3 regions of the Bradyrhizobium sp. CCBAU 53351 genome follow, and region 1 is predicted to be linked to each of the others. Evidence: predicted binding sites of a transcription regulator. Region 1 holds the regulator's gene; each other region holds the start of a gene.
What was found. Region 1 encodes PhoB, which activates phosphate uptake and scavenging genes when phosphate is short. Its sites were predicted from a motif close to TGTCATNNANCTGTCAT; they were not measured.

Region 1 (6,410 bases):
GCCGGTGCTCGGTGCGCTCGGGCCGATGTACGGCACGCTGGTCACCTCCTTCATCGCGATGCTGATCGCCATTCCCGTCGGCCTCGGCATCGCCATCTTCCTCACCGAGCTCTGCCCGCAATGGCTGCGCCGCCCGATCGGCATGGCGATCGAGCTGCTCGCCGGAATCCCGTCGATCATCTACGGCATGTGGGGCTTCTTCGTGCTGGGGCCGTTTCTGGCCAACACCTTCCAGCCCTTCATGATCAGGATCTTCGACGGCGTCCCCGTGCTGGGCGCGATCTTCGCAGGTCCCCCGTCCTATCTCAGCCTGTTCAACGCCGCGCTGATCCTCGCCATCATGGTGCTGCCCTTCATCACCTCGATTTCGGTCGACGTGTTCAAGACGGTGCCGCCGGTCCTCAAGGAAGCCGCCTACGGCGTCGGCTGCACCACCTGGGAAGTCGTCCGCAGCGTGGTGATCCCCTACACCCGCGTCGGCGTCATCGGCGGCGTCATGCTGGCGCTGGGCCGCGCGCTCGGCGAGACCATGGCGGTGACCTTCATCATCGGCAACTCGTTTCGCATCTCGTCGTCGATCTTCGCCCCGGGCACCACGATCTCGGCGGCGATCGCCTCCGAATTCGCCGAGAGCGACGGCCTGCATCAGTCCGGCCTGATCCTGCTCGGCCTCTTGCTGTTCGTGCTGACGTTCTTCGTGCTCGCGGCGGCGCGGCTGATGCTGATGCGGCTGGAAAAGAAGGCGGGGAACTAGCGCCATGAATCCGATCTATTCACGCCGCCGCCGCAAGGATTTCATCATCCGCGGCCTTTGCTTCGCGGCTGCCGCCTTCGGCGTAACCTGGCTCGCGCTGATCCTGATCACGCTGCTCTACAACGGCGTGGCGGGCCTGAACGTTCAGCTCTTCACCGCGGACACGCCTCCGCCCGGCTCGACCGAGGGCGGCCTGCGCAACGCCATCGTCGGCTCGATCATCATGACCGTGCTCGGCGTCGGCATCGGCGCGCCGCTCGGCCTGTTCGCCGGCACCTATCTCGCCGAGTACGGCCGCAACGACAAGCTGACCTCGGTGATCCGCTTCATCAACGACATCCTGCTCTCGGCGCCCTCGATCATCATCGGCCTGTTCATCTACGGCGCGGTGGTGGTGCCGATGCGCGGCTTCTCGGCCATTGCAGGCGCGCTGGCCCTTGCCGTGATCGTCATCCCGGTCGTGGTGCGCACCACCGAGGACATGCTGCTGCTGGTGCCGAACCCGCTGCGTGAAGCCGCCAGCGCGCTCGGCCTGCCGCGCTCGCTGGTGATCAAGCGGATCGCCTATCGCGCGGCGCGCTCCGGCCTCATCACCGGCGTGCTGCTGGCCACGGCGCGCGTCGCCGGCGAGACGGCGCCGTTGCTGTTCACCGCGCTGTCGAACCAGTTCTTCAGTCTCGGCCTTGACAAGACGATGGCGAACCTTCCGGTCACCATCAACAACTTCGTGCAGAGCCCCTACGCCTATTGGAAGCAGCTCGCCTGGAGCGGCGCCCTGCTGATCACCCTGACCGTGCTTGCCCTGAACATTGGCGCCCGCATCATCGGCGCCGAGAGGACTGCAAAATGAGTGAAATCTCTGTTTCCGTCAGCGCGCCGAGCGTTCACCCCGGCTCGCAGCCGCTGCCCGAGGCGCCAGCCAAGGTCACCGCGCGCAACCTGAATTTCTACTACGGTGAGCACCACGCGCTGAAGAACATCAATCTGGCCCTCGGCGCCAATCGCGTCACGGCCTTCATCGGCCCGTCGGGCTGCGGCAAGTCCACGCTGCTGCGCATCTTCAACCGGATGTACGACCTCTATCCGGGACAGCGCGCCACCGGCCAGCTGTTGCTCGACCACACCAACATCCTCGACCCCAAGCTCGACCTCAACCTGCTGCGTGCCCGGGTCGGCATGGTGTTCCAGAAGCCGACGCCGTTCCCGATGACGATCTACGAGAACATCGCCTTCGGCATCCGCCTCTACGAGAAAATCTCGAAGTCCGAGATGGACGACCGGGTCGAGAAGGCGCTGCGCGGCGGCGCGCTGTGGAACGAGGTCAAGGACAAGCTCAACGCCTCCGGCCTGTCGCTGTCCGGCGGCCAGCAGCAGCGCCTCTGCATCGCCCGCACCGTCGCGGTGCGGCCTGAAGTGATCCTGTTCGACGAGCCCTGCTCGGCGCTCGATCCGATCTCGACCGCCAAGGTCGAGGAGCTGATCCAGGAATTGTCCGAGAACTACACGATCGCGATCGTCACCCACAACATGCAGCAGGCGGCGCGCGTCTCCGACAAGACCGCCTTCATGTATCTCGGCGAGCTGATCGAGTTCGACGACACCAGCAAGATCTTCACGTCGCCGAGCGATCGGCGTACGCAGGATTACATTACCGGCCGGTTCGGCTGAGGAGACGCAACATGGGTTCTGAACATACCGCAAAGGCTTTCGACACCGACCTCCAGGAGCTCACCCGCCTGGTCGCCGAGATGGGCGGAATCGCCGAGCGCATGATCGTCGATTCCGTCGGTGCGCTGATCCGCCGCGACGTCGCGCTCGGCCAGCGCGTCGTCACCATCGACGCCGATCTCGACGCACTGCAGAAGCGCATCGAGGAGCGCGCCGTGCTCACCATCGCCCGCCGCCAGCCGATGGCGGTGGATCTGCGCGAGATCGTCGGCGCCATGCGCGTTGCGACCGACCTCGAGCGCATCGGCGATCTCGCCAAGAACATGGGCAAGCGCGTCGCGGCGCTGGAGACCGACTTCCATCCGCTCAAGCTGTTCCGCGGCCTCGAGCACATGACCGACCTCGTGCAGCAGCAGGTCAAGTCGGTGCTGGATGCCTATGCCGCGCACGATCTGCCGGCGGCGATGGCGGTGTGGAAGGGCGACGAGGAAGTCGACGCGATCTGCACCTCGCTGTTCCGCGAGCTCCTCACCTACATGATGGAGGATCCGCGCAACATCTCGTTCTGCATCCATTTGATGTTCTGCGCCAAGAACATCGAGCGGATCGGCGACCACGCCACCAACATCGCCGAGACCGTGTTCTACATGATCGAGGGCCAGGCGATCACCGACAAGCGGCCGAAGGGCGACATGACGACTTTCGCCACGACGGTTCCGAATACCTGAAGACTTGAATAGCTGAAGACCTAAGGAGCGACGACACCATGGGCGCACGCATTATGGTGGTTGAGGACGAGGAAGCTCTCACCGAGCTTCTGCGTTACAACCTCGAAGGCGACGGCTATGACGTCGAGACGGTGATGCGCGGCGACGACGCCGACACCCGCCTCAAGGAGCACATTCCCGACCTGATCGTGCTCGACTGGATGCTGCCGGGCCTCTCGGGCATCGAACTGTGCCGGCGCCTGCGCACCCGGCCCGAGACCAAGCAGCTGCCGATCATCATGCTCACCGCGCGCGGCGAGGAGAGCGAGCGGGTGCGCGGCCTTGCGACCGGCGCCGACGACTACATCGTCAAGCCGTTCTCGGTGCCGGAGCTCTTGGCGCGCGTGAAGGGCCTCTTGCGGCGCGCCAGCCCCGAGCGGCTCGCCACAGTGCTGGCCTATGGCGACATCGAGCTCGACCGCGACAAGCGCCGCGTGGCGCGCTCGGGCCGCCCGATCGATCTCGGCCCGACCGAATATCGGCTTCTGGAGTTCTTCCTGGAGCATCCCGGCCGCGTGTTCTCGCGCGAGCAGCTGCTCGACAGCGTCTGGGGCCGCGACATCTATATCGACGAGCGCACCGTCGACGTCCATATCGGCCGCCTGCGCAAGCTGCTCAATCTCGGTCGCGAGCAGGACCCGATCCGCACCGTCCGCGGCGCCGGCTACGCGCTGGATGACCGCTTTGCGAAGGCTGAGCAGACGTAGGACCTGCTTCCGTAATCCAACAAAAAGCGCGCCAGCTGGCGCGCTTTTTCGTCTCGATGCCTGAGACCGTGTTTACCGCGGGCCCGGCTTCGCCGGTGCGCGCCGGCGATCCGCTGCCGGCTGATACGCCACGCGCGAATGCTGGGCGCAGTAGGGCAGGCCGGACAGCGCCTTGCCGCCGCAGAAGAAGAAATCCGGGCTCGAGGGATCGCCGACCGGCCAGTGGCAAGTCGCCTCGTTAAGCTCGAGCAGCGACAGCCGCTGGCTCATCGGCACCACGTTGTCATAGGTGACCGGTTCGGCCTCGACCTCGACCTCGAAGGCCTGCGCCAGTGCGGTATTGCCGCGCGCAATGGGGCGGGTCACCCGCATCATGTGCTGCGCCGGGCGTGCCTTGCGCGGCCGCGGCGCGGCCGACGAAGGGCTCTTGGCGCGGCCGGACAGGCCGAGCCTGTGCACTTTGCCGATCACGGCATTGCGGGTCACATTGCCGAGCTCTGCTGCGATCTGGCTGGCCGACAATCCGGCCTCCCAGAGCTTTTTCAGCTGCTCGACGCGATCGTCGGACCAGGTCAAAACCGTCATTGCACCCTTTCCCTCGCTGCGCTTCTGCCATCCTGGCGGTCCGTGCGGCGAATGCCTAAGCCTCAAAAACCCGTGCCGTCAGAATCCCTTAAGGCTCGCCGGGCGCGCTACTCGCGCCCGAACGTTTACGCCGGTACATGAGGACTCTTGGGATCAGAACTGTTGCACGAGATGTCGTATCTGACAGCCCAAACGCTACAATATGGCGTGACTCACGCGCAAGAGTCCGCCGACTCGCTTCCACATGTTCCGTGGTGTAAAACCCGCAAAATCGCCACCGCAAGACTACGGAATCTGCGTTTCCCGAGGCTTTCGGGCGGCATTGACACCCGTTTCACCAGGCCTAAGATAGTCCCGCGTGCCGCCCTTAAAAGGCGGCACGTTTCGTTTTCCGGGCCGGTCAATGGTGCGTTGCGCAATGCACGCCTCACACCGTCCGCAACATCAAGTGACCGTCATGACTAACAGCGTAGCGCCGCATTTGCTCCCCGTTTTCGCCAGGGCCAACCTCGGTTTTGAGCGCGGCGAAGGCTGCTGGCTGATCGCGACCAATGGCGATCGCTATCTCGATTTCACCTCGGGCGTTGCTGTAAACGCGCTCGGCCACGCCCATCCCGCGCTGGTCAAGGCGTTGCAGGAGCAGGCGACGAAGCTGTGGCACATGTCGAACCTGTTCCAGAGCCCGGACGGCGAGAAGCTCGCCGCGCGCCTGTGCAACGAGAGCTTTGCGGACTTCGTGTTCTTCTGCAATTCCGGCGCCGAAGCGCTGGAGGGCGTGATCAAGCTGGTCCGCCATCATCACTTCTCCAAGGGCCATCCGGAACGTTACCGCATCATCACCTTCGAAGGCGCGTTCCACGGCCGCACGCTGGCAACCTTGGCTGCGACCGGCTCTGCAAAATATCTCGAAGGCTTTGGACCGCCGATGGACGGCTTCGACCAGGTGCCGCATGGCGACCTCGAAGCCGTCAAGAAGGCGATCGGCCCCAACACCGCCGGCATCCTGATCGAGCCGATCCAGGGCGAGGGCGGCGTGCGCTCGGCACCTCCCAATTTCCTCAAGGCGTTGCGCCAGCTTTGCGACGAGAAGGGCCTGCTGCTCGCCTTCGACGAGGTGCAGACCGGCATGGGCCGCAGCGGCGATCTGTTCGCCTATCGGCGTACCGGCGTCACGCCTGATGTGATGTCGCTGGCCAAGGCGCTCGGCGGCGGCTTCCCGATCGGCGCGGTGCTGGCGACCGCGGATGCGGCGGCCGGTATGGGGCCGGGCTCTCACGGCTCGACCTTCGGCGGCAATCCGCTGGCGATCTCCGCGGCCAACGCCGTGCTCGACGTCATGCTCAAGCCCGGCTTCTTCGACCACGTGCAGAAGATGTCGCTGCTGCTCAAGCAGAAGCTCGCCTCCGTGATCGATCGTCACCCCGACATCGTCAGCGAAGTGCGCGGCGAGGGCCTCCTGATCGGCATCAAGGCCGTCGTGCCCTCGGGCGATCTGGTGGCCGCCTTGCGCGACGAGAAGCTGCTGACCGTCGGCGCCGGCGATAATGTCGTGCGCTTCCTGCCGCCCCTGATCGTCACCGAAGCCGAGATCGAGGACAGCGTCATCAGGCTCGAGCGTGCCTGCACCGCATTGGCGGCCGGCCAGACCAAGCGGGCAAGCTGATGAGCAAGTCCCCGAAGCACTTCCTCGACATCAACGAGCTCCCGCTGTCGGAGCTCAAGCGCATGCTCGCGGCGTCGAGCGCCATGAAGGCCAAGCAGAAGGCGCAGCAGCCGGTGCGGCCGCTCGAAGGCAAGACGCTGGCGATGATCTTCGAGCGCCCTTCGACGCGGACGCGGGTGTCGTTCGACGTCGCCATGCGCCAGCTCGGCGGCGAGCCCATCATGCTCACCGGCGCCGAGATGCAGCTCGGCCGCGGCGAGACCATC
Region 2 (6,410 bases), 410 kb from region 1:
TCGCAGGGCGGCCCGAAGGTTCCCGCCGACGCCTCCGTCACCTCGACCGTCGGTATCGGCCCGCGCTCCGAGGGCGGCTTCGGCCTCGATATCGACCTCGCGGTCTCGCTGCCGGGCCTCGCCCGCGCGGAGGCCGAAGCACTGGTCGAAAAGGCCCACCAGGTGTGCCCCTATTCCAACGCCACGCGCGGCAATGTCGACGTTCGCCTGACGGTCGTCTGATCGGAACGGCGGATTGGCCGGCCCGAGATCCCCCTCGGGCCGGCCACTTGCGTTGATTTGCCACGCCGCGGGACTGACGCTCGGCGGCGCATATGGCCCTACGCGAGGGCCCATTGCTGGCGCAAACAAACCTCGCTAGGCCTGTGACCAAAGATCGACACAGGGGAAGCGAAGGCAATGAGTTCTGAAGCCGCCACAGGTGCCATGAGCGGACTGCGCGTCATCGATCTCACGCGCGTGCTCGGCGGTCCCTACTGCACCCAGATCCTCGCCGACCACGGCGCCGACGTGATCAAGGTCGAGCCGCCCGCCGGCGACGAGGTGCGCGAATGGGGTCCTCCCTTCCACGAGGAGGACGCGGCTTATTTCGTCGGCATCAACCGCAACAAGCGCTCGATCGGCCTCGACCTCGCCTCCGAGGGCGGCCGCATCGTGCTGCTCAAGATGCTGGAGACAGCCGACGTCCTGATCGAGAATTTCAAGCCGGGCACGCTGGAGAAATGGGGCATCGGCAACGACGTCCTCAGTAGGAAATTCCCGCGTCTCGTGCATTGCCGGATCTGCGGCTTCGGCGCCGACGGTCCGCGTGGCGGCAATCCCGGCTATGACGCCATCATCCAGGCCATGACCGGCATGATCGCCGCGACCGGCTCGCCCGAGAGCGGGCCGATGCGGATCGGCGTGCCCTTGGTCGACATCACCACCGGCCTTTATGCGGCGATCGGCATCCTGATGGCGCTGTCGGAGCGGCAGCGTTCGGGCCAGGGCCAATTCCTCGAGACCACGCTGTACGAGACCGGCCTTGCCATCATGCATCCGCACACCGCGAATTATTTCATGCATGGCAAGCCGCCCTCGCTCACCGGCAACGAGCACCCGAACCTCGTGCCTTACGCGATCTTCCCGACGAAAACCGACAACATCTTCATCGGCGTCGGCAATGACGGCACCTTCCGCAAGCTCGCCAAGGAGATCGGCAAGCCCGAGCTCGGCACCGATCCGCGCTTTGCCCGCAACAAGGACCGCATCGCCAACCGCGAGGCGCTGCGCGCCGAGCTTGCCGCCGTGTTCAGCCAGCACGAGGCCGAGCCGCTGTGCAATCGCCTGCTCGCCGCGGGCCTGCCCGCAGGGCCCGTGCAGAAGATCGACCAGGCGCTGACCAATCCGCACACGATCGCGCGCGGCGATATCATCGAGAAGGACTGGTACAAGGGCGTCGCCTCCCCGATCCGGCTCGACCGCAGCAAGCCGAGCCTGCGCCGGCTGCCGCCGAAATTCAGCCAGCACGCAGCCGAGGTGCTGGGCGAGTTCGGCTACTCCAGGGCCGAGATCGACGCGATGGTCGAAAAGGGCACGGTCTGCGGCCCCGAGCGCAAGCGGTAGAGGCCACCTCCGTCCAACGAATGATGCCGCAGTGCGGCGCGGGCACGATAGTGCACCGCGAACGGAGGAGGCTGGCTGTGGCCTCTTCGCCTATTTGACGACTTCCCATTTAGCAGCGCTTGCTGCTTTCGTTTCTCCCGCTTACACAGTCATGTGAACGTCATATGGCACTGCTAGCGCAAGCGCTTCTTTAGTGACGGGCAAGGGAGGTTTTCTTGATGGCTCTTCGACATTTTGGCACGGCTGCTGCTGTTGCACTCACGGTTGGTCTCGGCGCCTCGCCGGCATTGGCCGTGACCGAGATCCAGTGGTGGCACGCGATGACCGGCGCCAACAACGACGTCATCGTCAAGCTCGCCAACGACTTCAACGCGTCGCAGAGCGATTACAAGGTGATCCCGACCTACAAGGGCAACTACGCCGATACGATGAATGCCGGCATCGCGGCGTTCCGCGCCGGCAACGCGCCGCACATCATGCAGGTGTTCGAGGTCGGCACCGCCACCATGATGGCCGCGACCGGCGCCGTGAAGCCCGTCTACAAGCTGATGGCCGAGGCCGGCGAAAAGTTCGATCCCAAGATCTACCTGCCCGCCATCACCGGCTACTACTCCACCTCGAAGGGCGAGATGCTCTCGTTCCCCTTCAACTCGTCGTCGACCGTCATGTGGGTCAATCTCGACGAGCTGAAGAAGGCCAATGTCGCGATCCCAAAGACCTGGCCCGAAACGTTTGAGGCCGCCAAGAAGCTCCATGACAACGGTCATGCGACCTGCGGGTTCTCCAATTCCTGGGTCACCTGGGTCAATCTCGAGCAGCTCTCCGCCTGGCACAACGTGCCGCTGTCGAGCAAGGCCAACGGCCTCGACGGCTTCGACACCAAGCTCGAGTTCAATGGTCCGCTCCAGGTCAAGCATCTCGAGAAGCTGGTCGAGCTGCAGAAGGACAAGACCTACGATTATGCCGGCCGCACCAACACCGGCGAGGGCCGCTTCACCTCGGGCGAATGTCCGCTCTATCTGACCTCGTCGGCATTCTTCGGCAACGTCAAGGCGCAGGCCAAGTTCGCCTTCACCGCGGTGCCGATGCCCTATTACCCCGACGCGAAGGGCGCGCCGCAGAACTCCATCATCGGCGGCGCTTCGCTCTGGGTCATGGGCGGCAAGCCGGCCGAGGAGTACAAGGGCGTTGCAAAATTCCTGACGTTCCTCTCGGACACCGATCGCCAGGTCTATATTCACAAGGCCTCGGGCTACCTGCCGATCACCAAGGCGGCTTACGAGAAGGCCAAGGCGGAAGGGTTCTACAAGGACCAGCCCTATCTCGAGACCCCGCTGCTCGAGCTGACCAACAAGGAGCCGACCGAGAACTCCCGCGGCCTTCGCCTCGGCAACATGGTTCAGCTGCGTGACGTCTGGGCGGAAGAGATCGAGCAGGCGCTCGCCGGCAAGAAGACCGCCAAGCAGGCGCTGGACGCGGCCGTCGAGCGCGGCAACACCATGCTGCGTCAGTTCGAAAAGACCGCCGTCAAGTAAGGTCACGGATGGCAGGCCGGGCAACCCGGCCTGCCACTCCTGCGGACATCATGCAAAAGCAAGCCATTTTCCAATCAAAGCTGTTGCCGTATGCGCTCGTTGCGCCGCAGCTCGCGATCGTCCTGATTTTCTTCTACTGGCCGGCCCTGCAGGCCGTGATCCAGTCCTTCCTGCAGCAGGACGCCTTCGGCCTGTCGACCACCTTCGTCTGGTTCGAAAATTACGTCGAGCTGTTCGGGGATTCCGCCTATTTCGAATCGATCCTCCGCACCTTCTTCTTCTCGTTCGCCATCGCGGTCTCGTCGCTGTCGTTCGCGCTGCTGCTCGCGGTCATGGCCGACAAGCCGCTGCGCGGCTCGATGCTCTATCGCACGCTGCTGATCTGGCCCTATGCCGTGGCGCCGCCGGTCGTCGGCGTGCTCTGGATCTTCATGCTGCATCCCTCGCTCGGCGTGATCGCGCGTTATCTGCGCGCCCTGGGCATCGACTGGAATCCGCTGCTCGACGGCGACCAGGCCGCAACGCTGATCATCCTCGCCGCCGCCTGGAAGCAGATCTCCTACAATTTCCTGTTCTTCCTCGCCGGCCTGCAGAGCATCCCGCGCAGCGTGCTCGAAGCCGCCGCGATCGACGGTGCCCGCCCGATGCGAAGGTTCTGGACCGTGACCTTCCCGCTGCTGTCGCCGACCATCTTCTTCCTCTTGGTCGTCAACATCGTCTACGCCTTCTTCGACACCTTCGGCATCATCGACACCATGACCCGCGGCGGCCCCGGCAAGTCGACGGAAACGCTGGTCTACAAGGTCTATTCCGACGGCCTGCTCGGCGGCAATCTCGGCAGCTCCGCGGCGCAATCGGTGGTCCTGATGATCATGGTCATCGTGCTCACCGGCATCCAGTTCCGCTTCGTCGAACGCAAGGTGACGTACTGATGGTCGAGGAAGAGGGCTTTCGGCGCTATGTCGCCCACGTCATCCTCTGGATCGGGATCGCGATCGTCGCGTTCCCGGTCTACATCGCGATCATCGCCTCGACGCAGGAGAACGCGCTGATCGCGAACGGGCAGATGTCGCTGCTGCCCGGCGGTCATTTCTTCGAGACCTACTACCAGACCATCTTCGTCGGCACGAGCGGCTCGACCCGCGAGCCGGTCGGCCACATGATGCTGAACTCGCTGGTGATGGCGCTGATGATTGCGGTCGGCAAGATCGCGATCTCGATCATCTCGGCCTATGCGATCGTGTATTTCCGCTTTCCGCTCCGCATGCCGATCTTCTGGCTGATCTTCATCACCCTGATGCTGCCGGTCGAGGTGCGCATCTATCCGACCTACAAGATCGTCGCCGACCTGCACATGCTCGACAGCTATGCGGGCCTCGCGCTGCCGCTGATCGCCTCGGCCACGGCGACGCTGCTGTTCCGCCAGTTCTTCATGACCGTGCCGGACGAACTCCTGGAGGCCTCGCGCATCGACGGCGCCGGCCCTTTGCGCTTCTTCTGGGATACGCTGCTGCCGCTGTCGCGCACCAACATGGCGGCGCTGTTCGTGATCCTGTTCATCCTCGGCTGGAATCAATATCTCTGGCCGCTGCTCATCACCACCCGCGACGACATGCAGACCATCCAGGTCGGCATCCGCAAGATGATCACCACCACCGACGCGCTGACCGAATGGCCGATCGTGATGGCGACCGCCGTGCTGGCCATGCTGCCGCCGGTGTTCGTCGTCGTCGTGATGCAAAAATTGTTCGTGCGCGGGCTGGTCGAGACGGAAAAGTAAGAAGCGAGTTTTCATGGCTAACGTCACCCTGCGCAACGTCCGCAAGACCTATCCCGGCGGCTTCGAGGCCATCAAGGGCGTCAACGTCGATGTCGGCGACGGACAGTTCTGCGTGCTGGTCGGACCAAGCGGCTGCGGCAAGTCGACCTTGCTGCGCATGGTCGCAGGCCTGGAGACCGTCACCGGCGGCGAGATCGACATCGGCGGCAAGGTCGTCAACCAGGTCGAGCCCGCCGATCGCGACATCGCGATGGTGTTCCAGAACTACGCGCTCTATCCGCATATGAGCGTCTACAACAACATGGCCTACGGCCTGCGCAACCGCGGCATGGCGGAGGCCGAGATCAAGACCCGCGTCGAGGAAGCCGCGCGCGTGCTCGAGCTGTCGCCGATGCTGGAGCGCAAGCCGCGCCAGCTCTCCGGTGGCCAGCGTCAGCGCGTCGCCATGGGCCGCGCCATCGTGCGCCAGCCGAAGGTATTCCTGTTCGACGAGCCGCTGTCGAATCTCGACGCAAAACTGCGCATCGCGATGCGTGTCGAGATCCGCAAATTGCAGCGCCGGCTCAACACGACGTCGATCTACGTCACCCACGACCAGCTGGAGGCGATGACGCTCGCCGACATTCTCGTCGTGATGAATGGCGGCCAGGTCGAGCAGGTCGGCAATCCCCTGGCGATCTACGAGAAGCCGGCGACCACCTTCGTCGCCTCCTTCATCGGCGCGCCGCCGATGAATCTGATGTCGACGCGGCCCGAGGAAATCCGCGCGCAGCTCGCCGGCAGCAGTGCTGCCGATGCCGGCATTCTCGGCATCCGACCGGAAGACTTCGTCATCACCGACCAGACCCCGGCGGGCGGCGTCGCCTTGCCGCTGACCGTGGAAGCGATCGAGCGCGTCGGCGCAGAAACTTTCGTCTATGGCTCGCGCGAGCAGGAAGAGCAGCACCTCGCCGCCACGCCCGGAGAGCTGCCGCCCGGCGAGATCATCGTCCGCATTCCCGGAACCGATGCCCCCGCCATCGGCGCGAAAATCCGAGTCGCTGCGGTGCGCAGCAAGCTGCATTTGTTCAGCGGCGACGGCCGGACGCGGCTCGAGGCCTGAGGGTTCCGAGGCCTCCCAAACCAAAATTACGAAAACAACCCCATGCACAGTAGAGGGGGCTTTGTTTTCGTTGGGAAAAAACCGCGACGGAAAGCCATCACGCCCGGGCTTGTCGGCTCAGCCCGTACGACATCACTGAGAGGCGTTCGGAGACATGGCTGACACATGGGTGACAGCAGAATGGACGGGCGGCCGACATGCCCCCATCCACAGCATCCAGCATCCCGGCTACCTGCTTGAACCAACACGGGAACGTGCCCATATTGCGTCTCAAGGGGCGCCTCTATGGGCCCCGACACACCAAAGTCGCTTCCGCGAGGACTTTGTAAACTATGTCTCGTGTTCCCACGTTATCCAGTCCGTTCCTTCTGGGCTTCGACGAGATTGA
Region 3 (6,410 bases), 180 kb from region 1:
GGATGGCACGATCGAGCTGATCAAGTTCGTCGACGCGCTGCGTAAGAAGAAGGCGTCCTGAGTATCGGGACAACGCACCTGAGCCGGGTCCCTGGACCCGGCTCTTTCTTCGACGGGACCATCTCAAGCCGATGACGACAGCGGTTTCGATCCTCCCCGCCCAGCAGCTCGCCGTGCTCGACGCCGCCTATCGCCGGGCGGTCGGGCGCAAGCGGCTCCGCCTGCTGCTGGGAATCGTGATCTTCGGTGCGGCGCTGGTTCTCGCCGCGATCGGCGCGGAAGTGAATCTGCGCACGCTGTTCACGTATTTCGGCAATTTCGTCAGCTATTTCGATCGCATCCTCACGCTCGACAGCGGCCAGCGCGTCTGGACCGATGTCGGCGAGTGGCTGTGGGGCTGGCGCAAATGGCTGAAGATGCTGGGCGAGACCCTGCTGATCTCCTATGTCGGCACGCTGATCGGCGCGACTGTCGCATTTTGCCTCAATTTCTTCGCGGCCGAGAACACCTCGCCCGCGCCCTGGCTGCGCTTCGTCGTCCGGCGCCTGCTCGAATTCGCCCGCACCGTTCCCGGCATCGTCTTCGCGCTGGTGTTCGTGATCGCCTTCGGGCTCGGTCCGATGGCCGGCGTGCTCGCGATCGCGATCCATTCGACCGGCGCGCTCGGAAAGCTGTTCTCGGAGATCGTCGAGAACGCCGACATGAAGCCGGTCGAGGGCATCCGCTCCACCGGCGCCAGCTGGCTGTCCTGCATGCGCTTCGCGGTGGTGCCGCAGGTGACGGCGGGCTATGCCAGCTACGCACTGCTGCGCTTCGAGATCAACGTCCGCGAAGCCTCCGTCATGGGGTTCGTCGGTGCCGGCGGCATCGGCCAGGAGCTCGTCGTAGCCATCCGCAAATTCTATTATTCGGACGTCAGCGCCATCCTGCTCACCATCATCATCGCGGTTTTCATCATCGACATCACCACCAGCTGGCTGCGCGGCCGCCTGTTCGGCAAGGAGGCGCGGACGTGACGCCGCACGAGGTCGATCCGCGGGCGCTTCGCGCGCGCTATCCTGATGTGTTCGACCGGCCCGCCTCGGCGCGGCTCGCCATACCCGCGATGATCGTCGCGGCCTTTGCGGTACTCGTTTACGGCCTCGTCGATCTCGACTTCTCGCCGTCGCGATTCTTCGCGGGCCTCAGCCAGCTCGGCTGGATCACGTTGATGATGATCCCGCCTGATCCCGGCTCCTCGCTGCCGATCTATCTGAAAGCGCTCGGCGAGACGCTGTCGATCGCGCTGCTGGGGACGACGCTCGCCGCAATCTTCGCGTTGCCGGTCAGCCTGCTGGCCGCGCGCAACGTGGTGCCGTCGAACATCCTGCGCTTTCCGGTCCGTCGCTTTCTCGACTCGATCCGCGGCGTCGACACGCTGATCTGGGCGCTGGTGTGGATCAACGTCGTCGGGCTCGGCCCGTTCGCCGGCGTGCTCGCCATCGCCGTGTCGGATTTCGGAGCGTTCGGCAAGCTGTTCTCGGAGGCGATCGAAGGCGCCGACCAGAAGCAGGTCGAGGGCATCCGCGCCTCCGGCGGCAGCCCGCTGCACGAGATCCGCTTCGGCCTGCTGCCGCAGGTGCTGCCTGTCATCGCCGGCCAGGTGCTGTATTTCATCGAATCCAACACGCGCTCGGCCACCATCATCGGCATCGTCGGCGCCGGCGGTATCGGCCTCCAGCTCGCCGAGCAGATCCGCGTGCTGGAATGGCAGAAAGTGTCGTTCCTGATCCTGATGATTTTGGTTGCCGTCGCCGCGATCGATTTCATCTCCGGCAAGCTGCGCTTTGCGATCATCGGGCGTAGGGCGGTGGCCTGAGTTTTTTCCTTTCTCCCCCTTTGTGGGAGAAGGTGGCGCGAAGCGCCGGATGAGGGGTCTGTCTCCGCAAGTTCGGCGCGAGAGATTCGCTCGCGGAGAGAACCCCTCACCCGTCTCGCCGCAATTGCGGCGAGCCACCCTCTCCCACAAGGGGAGAGGGGAAGAAGCGGTCACGTCACCCGTTCTCCACCAGAAACTCGACTCGCTCGGCTGCAAACCGCGAGTGCTTCGTCATCAGCGGCTTGCCCTGGAGATCGTGGTCGGTCGCGTCCACCACCAGGATCGGGCGTCCCAGCGCGACATCCAGCCGTGCCGCGTCGGTGGCGTCCACGATGCCGGCGGTGATCCGGGTTGCGCCGCGGCGATAGTCGCGCACGCCATAATGCGCCAGCAGTTTCGTCATCGATCGCGTCGCTGCGAAGACGGCCCCCGCATTCGGAAACAGCTCGGCCGAGAGCCAGGTGGTGGAGACGCAGATCGGCGTGCGATCCGCGAGGCGGATCGCCTCGATCCGCACCAGCGGCGCGCCGGCCTTCAGGCCCAGCTCGCGCGCCAGCTCGCGGGTCGCGACATCGTCGGAGGCCTCGATCAGCTGGCCACGCGGCTCGCGGCCGCCGGCGCCGACGATCTCCGAGAAACGGGTGCGCGAGCGCAGAGGATAGGCGAGCTTCTGCGCCTCGACATAGGTTCCGCTGCCGCGCTCGGCGCGCACGAGGCCGCGCTCGGCGAGGGCCGCCAGTGCGCGTCGCACGGTGTGGCGGTTCACGCGATAGCTTTCGGCGATCTCCATCTCGCCCGGCAATTTGTCGCCGGCCGCAAAGCGGCCGTCGGCGATGCCGCGCTCGATGCCGTCGGCAACGAGGCGCCACAGCGCAACGCCGGACGATGCGGTGTCTTGCATGCTCATATCGCCGGTCAGCCTAGCCCAGAAATCACGCTCTTGTCACGAAACAGTCATGGCGCTCCCGTATGAAGTTGTCTATTATCATAGACAACTTCGGCGCGGCAAGTTCTGTCAAAAGGTTCGGTGGATCGGGTGACCCAGCACAACAACCAGCAAGCCCAGCGCAAGGCCGCGATGGCCGTGCTGGCGCACGCGGAGGCGGGCGAGATCGCCGCCCGTCTCCGCGACTTGGCCCTGGATTTGGCCCTGCCGGCCCATCAGGACCTGCGCGCGCCCGAAAACGGCCTCGTCATGCTGCGCGGCCGGGTCGGCGGTGACGGCGCGCCCTTCAATCTCGGCGAAGCTACGGTGTCGCGCGCAGCGGTGCGGCTTGCGAGCGGCGAGGTCGGCTTCGGCTACACGCTCGGGCGCGACGGTGAAAAGGCGCGGCTGATCGCGCTGTGCGATGCGCTGGTGCAATCCCGTGATTTCGGCGGCGCCGTGGAGCGCGACGTGATCGCGCCGTTGCGGGAGCAGCTCATGGTCAGGCGCCAGCAGGAAGCGGCCGAGACCGCTGCGACGAAGGTTGATTTCTACACCATGGTGCGCGGTGAGGGGTGAGATCATGACCACGATTGCGGAATTGCCGCCGGGGTTCGCCGACAAGGTGCTGTCGGCGCAATCGACCTTTCGCTCCGTCATGGACGCGATGGCGCGGCCCGGCTCGGTCCAGCGCATCGTGCCGGGAGCGGGGGCGCCCGAAACGATGATGCGCGGCACCGCCGCGATCGCGCTGACGCTGTTCGATCACGATACGCCGCTCTGGCTCGATGCGCGGATGGCTGAGAGTCTGGACGTCGTGAAATGGCTGAAATTCCACACCGGTGCGCCGGTGGTGCAGGATTCTTCCATCGCGAGTTTTGCACTGATCAGTGACGGCGCGGTGCTTCCTCCGCTCGAGCGATTCGCGCTCGGCACCAGCGAATATCCGGATCGCTCGACCACGGTCATCCTCCAGGTCGAGAGCCTCGACGCAGGCCGCAGCTTCGAGCTGCGCGGTCCCGGCATCGACGGCGCCGCGACGTTGCAGGCTTCGATCAAGCCGTTCGATCTGTTCGAGCGCCTGCGGTTCAACGAGCCGCTGTTTCCGCGCGGCATCGACTTGGTGCTGGTCGCCGATGACTCGGTGGTCGCGATCCCCCGCACCATTCGCGTCGTGAGCAAGGGAAGCTGAAGCATGTATGTCGCAGTCAAAGGCGGCGAACGCGCCATCGAGAACGCCCATCGCCTGCTCGCCCATAAGCGGCGCGGCGACCAGGACGTTGCGGAGGTTTCGCTCGACCAGATCTCGGAGCAGCTCGGCCTTGCCGTGGACCGCGTCATGAGCGAAGGCTCGCTCTACGACCGCGAGCTCGCGGCGCTCGCGATCAAGCAGGCACGCGGCGATCTGATCGAGGCGATCTTCCTGGTCCGCGCCTTCCGCGCCACGCTGCCGCGTTTCGGCGCCAGCGAGCCGGTCGATACCGGCGCGATGCGCGTGCAGCGGCGGGTGTCCTCGACCTTCAAGGACATTCCCGGCGGCCAGATCTTAGGTCCGACCTTCGACTACACCCACCGCCTGCTCGATCCCTCGCTCGCGCAAGGATTTGCGCCGGAGGCTCCGGCCACGGCGGAAGCCTCCACCGCGCCGACGCCGCGCGTGACCGACATTCTCGGCCGCGACGGGCTGATCGAATCCTCGCCGCAGGCCGAGGACGGCGCCGGCGTCGGCGATCTCACCCGCGAGCCGCTGAATTTTCCGGCCGATCGCGATCTGCGCCTGCAAAACCTCGCGCGCGGCGACGAAGGATTCCTGCTGGCGATGGGCTATTCCACCCAGCGCGGCTATGGCCGCAACCATCCCTTCGCCGGCGAGATCCGCTTCGGCGAGGTCGAGGTGGAATTTTTGGCGGAAGACGCCGGCTTCGCCGTGCCGCTCGGCGCGATCGAGCTGACCGAGTGCCAGATGGTCAACCAGTTCAAGGGCTCGGCGACCGAAGCGCCGTGCTTCACCCGCGGCTATGGCCTCGCCTTCGGCCAGAGCGAGCGCAAGACCATGTCGATGGCACTGGTCGACCGCGCGCTGCGTGCCCGCGAGCTCGGCGAGGAGGTGCGTGCACCCGCGCAGGACGAAGAGTTCGTCATGTCGCATTCGGACAACGTCCAGGCGACCGGCTTCGTCGAGCATCTCAAGCTGCCGCATTATGTCGACTTCCAGTCCGAGCTCGGCCTGCTGCGCAAGCTGCGGAAAGAATTTGCCGATGCCCAGACGCCCGATGCCATGAAGGAGGCCGCGGAATGAACGCGCCGGCCTATAATTTCGCCTATCTCGACGAGCAGACCAAGCGGATGATCCGCCGGGCGATCCTCAAGGCGATCGCGATCCCCGGCTATCAGGTGCCGTTCGCCAGCCGCGAGATGCCGATGCCCTATGGCTGGGGCACCGGCGGCGTGCAGGTCACGGCGGCGATCCTCGGTCCTTCCGACGTGCTGAAGGTGATCGACCAGGGCTCCGACGACACCACCAACGCGATCTCGATCCGCAAATTCTTCGCCAAGACCGCCGGGGTCGCCACCACCACGGCGACGGAAGAGGCGACCGTGATCCAGACCCGTCACCGCATCCCCGAGGCAGCGCTCGGCGAAAACCAGGTGCTGGTCTACCAAGTGCCGATCCCTGAGCCGCTGCGCTTCCTCGAGCCGCGCGAGACCGAGACGCGGCGCATGCATGCGCTCGCCGAATACGGCCTGATGCATGTGAAGCTCTATGAGGACATCGCCCGCTTCGGCCACATCGCGACCGCCTATGCCTATCCGGTCAAGGTCAATGCGCGCTACGTGATGGATCCCTCGCCGACGCCGAAATTCGACAATCCCAAGATGGACAATTGCCCGGCGCTGCAATTGTTCGGCGCCGGCCGCGAGAAGCGCATCTACGCGATTCCGCCCTATACGCAAGTGGTGTCGCTCGATTTCGAGGATCACCCGTTCGAGCCCTATCGCTTCAACGCGCCCTGCGCGCTGTGTGCGGCCGAAAATTCCTACCTCGACGAGATCGTCACCGACGACAAGGGCGGGCGCATGTTCGTCTGCTCGGACACCGATTATTGCGAGGGCCGTCAGGCCGCCGGCCATCGCGGCAGCCTTAGCGCTGCGCCCTACAAGGAGAAGGCGCAGGAGGCGTCGAATGGCTGATCCAGACCTGCACGAGAACGACGAGCCGCTGCTGGTCGCGACATCGCTCGGCAAGTCCTTCGGCCGCATCGCCGCGTGCCGCGACGTCTCGTTCTCGCTCTATCCCGGCGAGGTGCTGGCGATCGTCGGCGAATCCGGCTCGGGCAAGTCGACGCTGCTGCAGCTGCTGTCGGGTCAGCTCGCCGCCAGTGCCGGCCACGTCTCCTACCGAATGCGCGACGGTGTCGCGCGCGATCTCGCCACGCTCGGCGAGGCCGAGCGGCGTTTCCTGTTTCGCACCGATTGGGGTTTCGTTCACCAGGATCCGGCGCAGGGCCTGCGCATGGCTGTCTCGGCCGGCGCCAATGTCGGCGAGCGGTTGATGGCGGTGGGCTGGAACCACTACGGCCGCATTCGCGACACCGCGTCCGACTGGCTGACCCGCGTCGAGATCGA

Region 2: ugpB (sn-glycerol-3-phosphate ABC transporter substrate-binding protein UgpB) is a predicted target of PhoB. The motif match lies at 1,753-1,769, and genes of this name have one in related genera.
Region 3: phnF (phosphonate metabolism transcriptional regulator PhnF) is a predicted target of PhoB. The motif match lies at 2,800-2,816, and genes of this name have one in related genera.

Annotation. Positions count from the first base shown of each region.
Region 1 covers NZ_CP030059.1:7,069,829-7,076,238, reverse strand. The annotation lists gene pstC (phosphate ABC transporter permease subunit PstC) at 1-754, shown strand, start outside; gene pstA (phosphate ABC transporter permease PstA) at 759-1,604, shown strand; gene pstB (phosphate ABC transporter ATP-binding protein PstB) at 1,601-2,422, shown strand; gene phoU (phosphate signaling complex protein PhoU) at 2,434-3,150, shown strand; gene phoB (phosphate regulon transcriptional regulator PhoB) at 3,189-3,896, shown strand; gene XH83_RS33740 (GcrA family cell cycle regulator) at 3,969-4,481, opposite strand; gene XH83_RS33735 (aspartate aminotransferase family protein) at 4,939-6,144, shown strand; gene argF (ornithine carbamoyltransferase) at 6,144-6,410, shown strand, end outside.
Region 2 covers NZ_CP030059.1:114,240-120,649, forward strand. The annotation lists gene XH83_RS00500 (organic hydroperoxide resistance protein) at 1-222, shown strand, start outside; gene XH83_RS00505 (CaiB/BaiF CoA-transferase family protein) at 400-1,605, shown strand; gene ugpB (sn-glycerol-3-phosphate ABC transporter substrate-binding protein UgpB) at 1,824-3,140, shown strand; gene ugpA (sn-glycerol-3-phosphate ABC transporter permease UgpA) at 3,191-4,072, shown strand; gene ugpE (sn-glycerol-3-phosphate ABC transporter permease UgpE) at 4,072-4,920, shown strand; gene XH83_RS00525 (sn-glycerol-3-phosphate import ATP-binding protein UgpC) at 4,934-6,022, shown strand; gene XH83_RS00530 (Hsp20 family protein) at 6,355-6,410, shown strand, end outside.
Region 3 covers NZ_CP030059.1:6,885,828-6,892,237, reverse strand. The annotation lists gene phnD (phosphonate ABC transporter substrate-binding protein) at 1-61, shown strand, start outside; gene phnE (phosphonate ABC transporter, permease protein PhnE) at 132-1,016, shown strand; gene phnE (phosphonate ABC transporter, permease protein PhnE) at 1,013-1,858, shown strand; gene phnF (phosphonate metabolism transcriptional regulator PhnF) at 2,034-2,765, opposite strand; gene phnG (phosphonate C-P lyase system protein PhnG) at 2,886-3,362, shown strand; gene phnH (phosphonate C-P lyase system protein PhnH) at 3,367-3,975, shown strand; gene XH83_RS32750 (carbon-phosphorus lyase complex subunit PhnI) at 3,979-5,082, shown strand; gene XH83_RS32745 (alpha-D-ribose 1-methylphosphonate 5-phosphate C-P-lyase PhnJ) at 5,079-5,975, shown strand; gene phnK (phosphonate C-P lyase system protein PhnK) at 5,968-6,410, shown strand, end outside.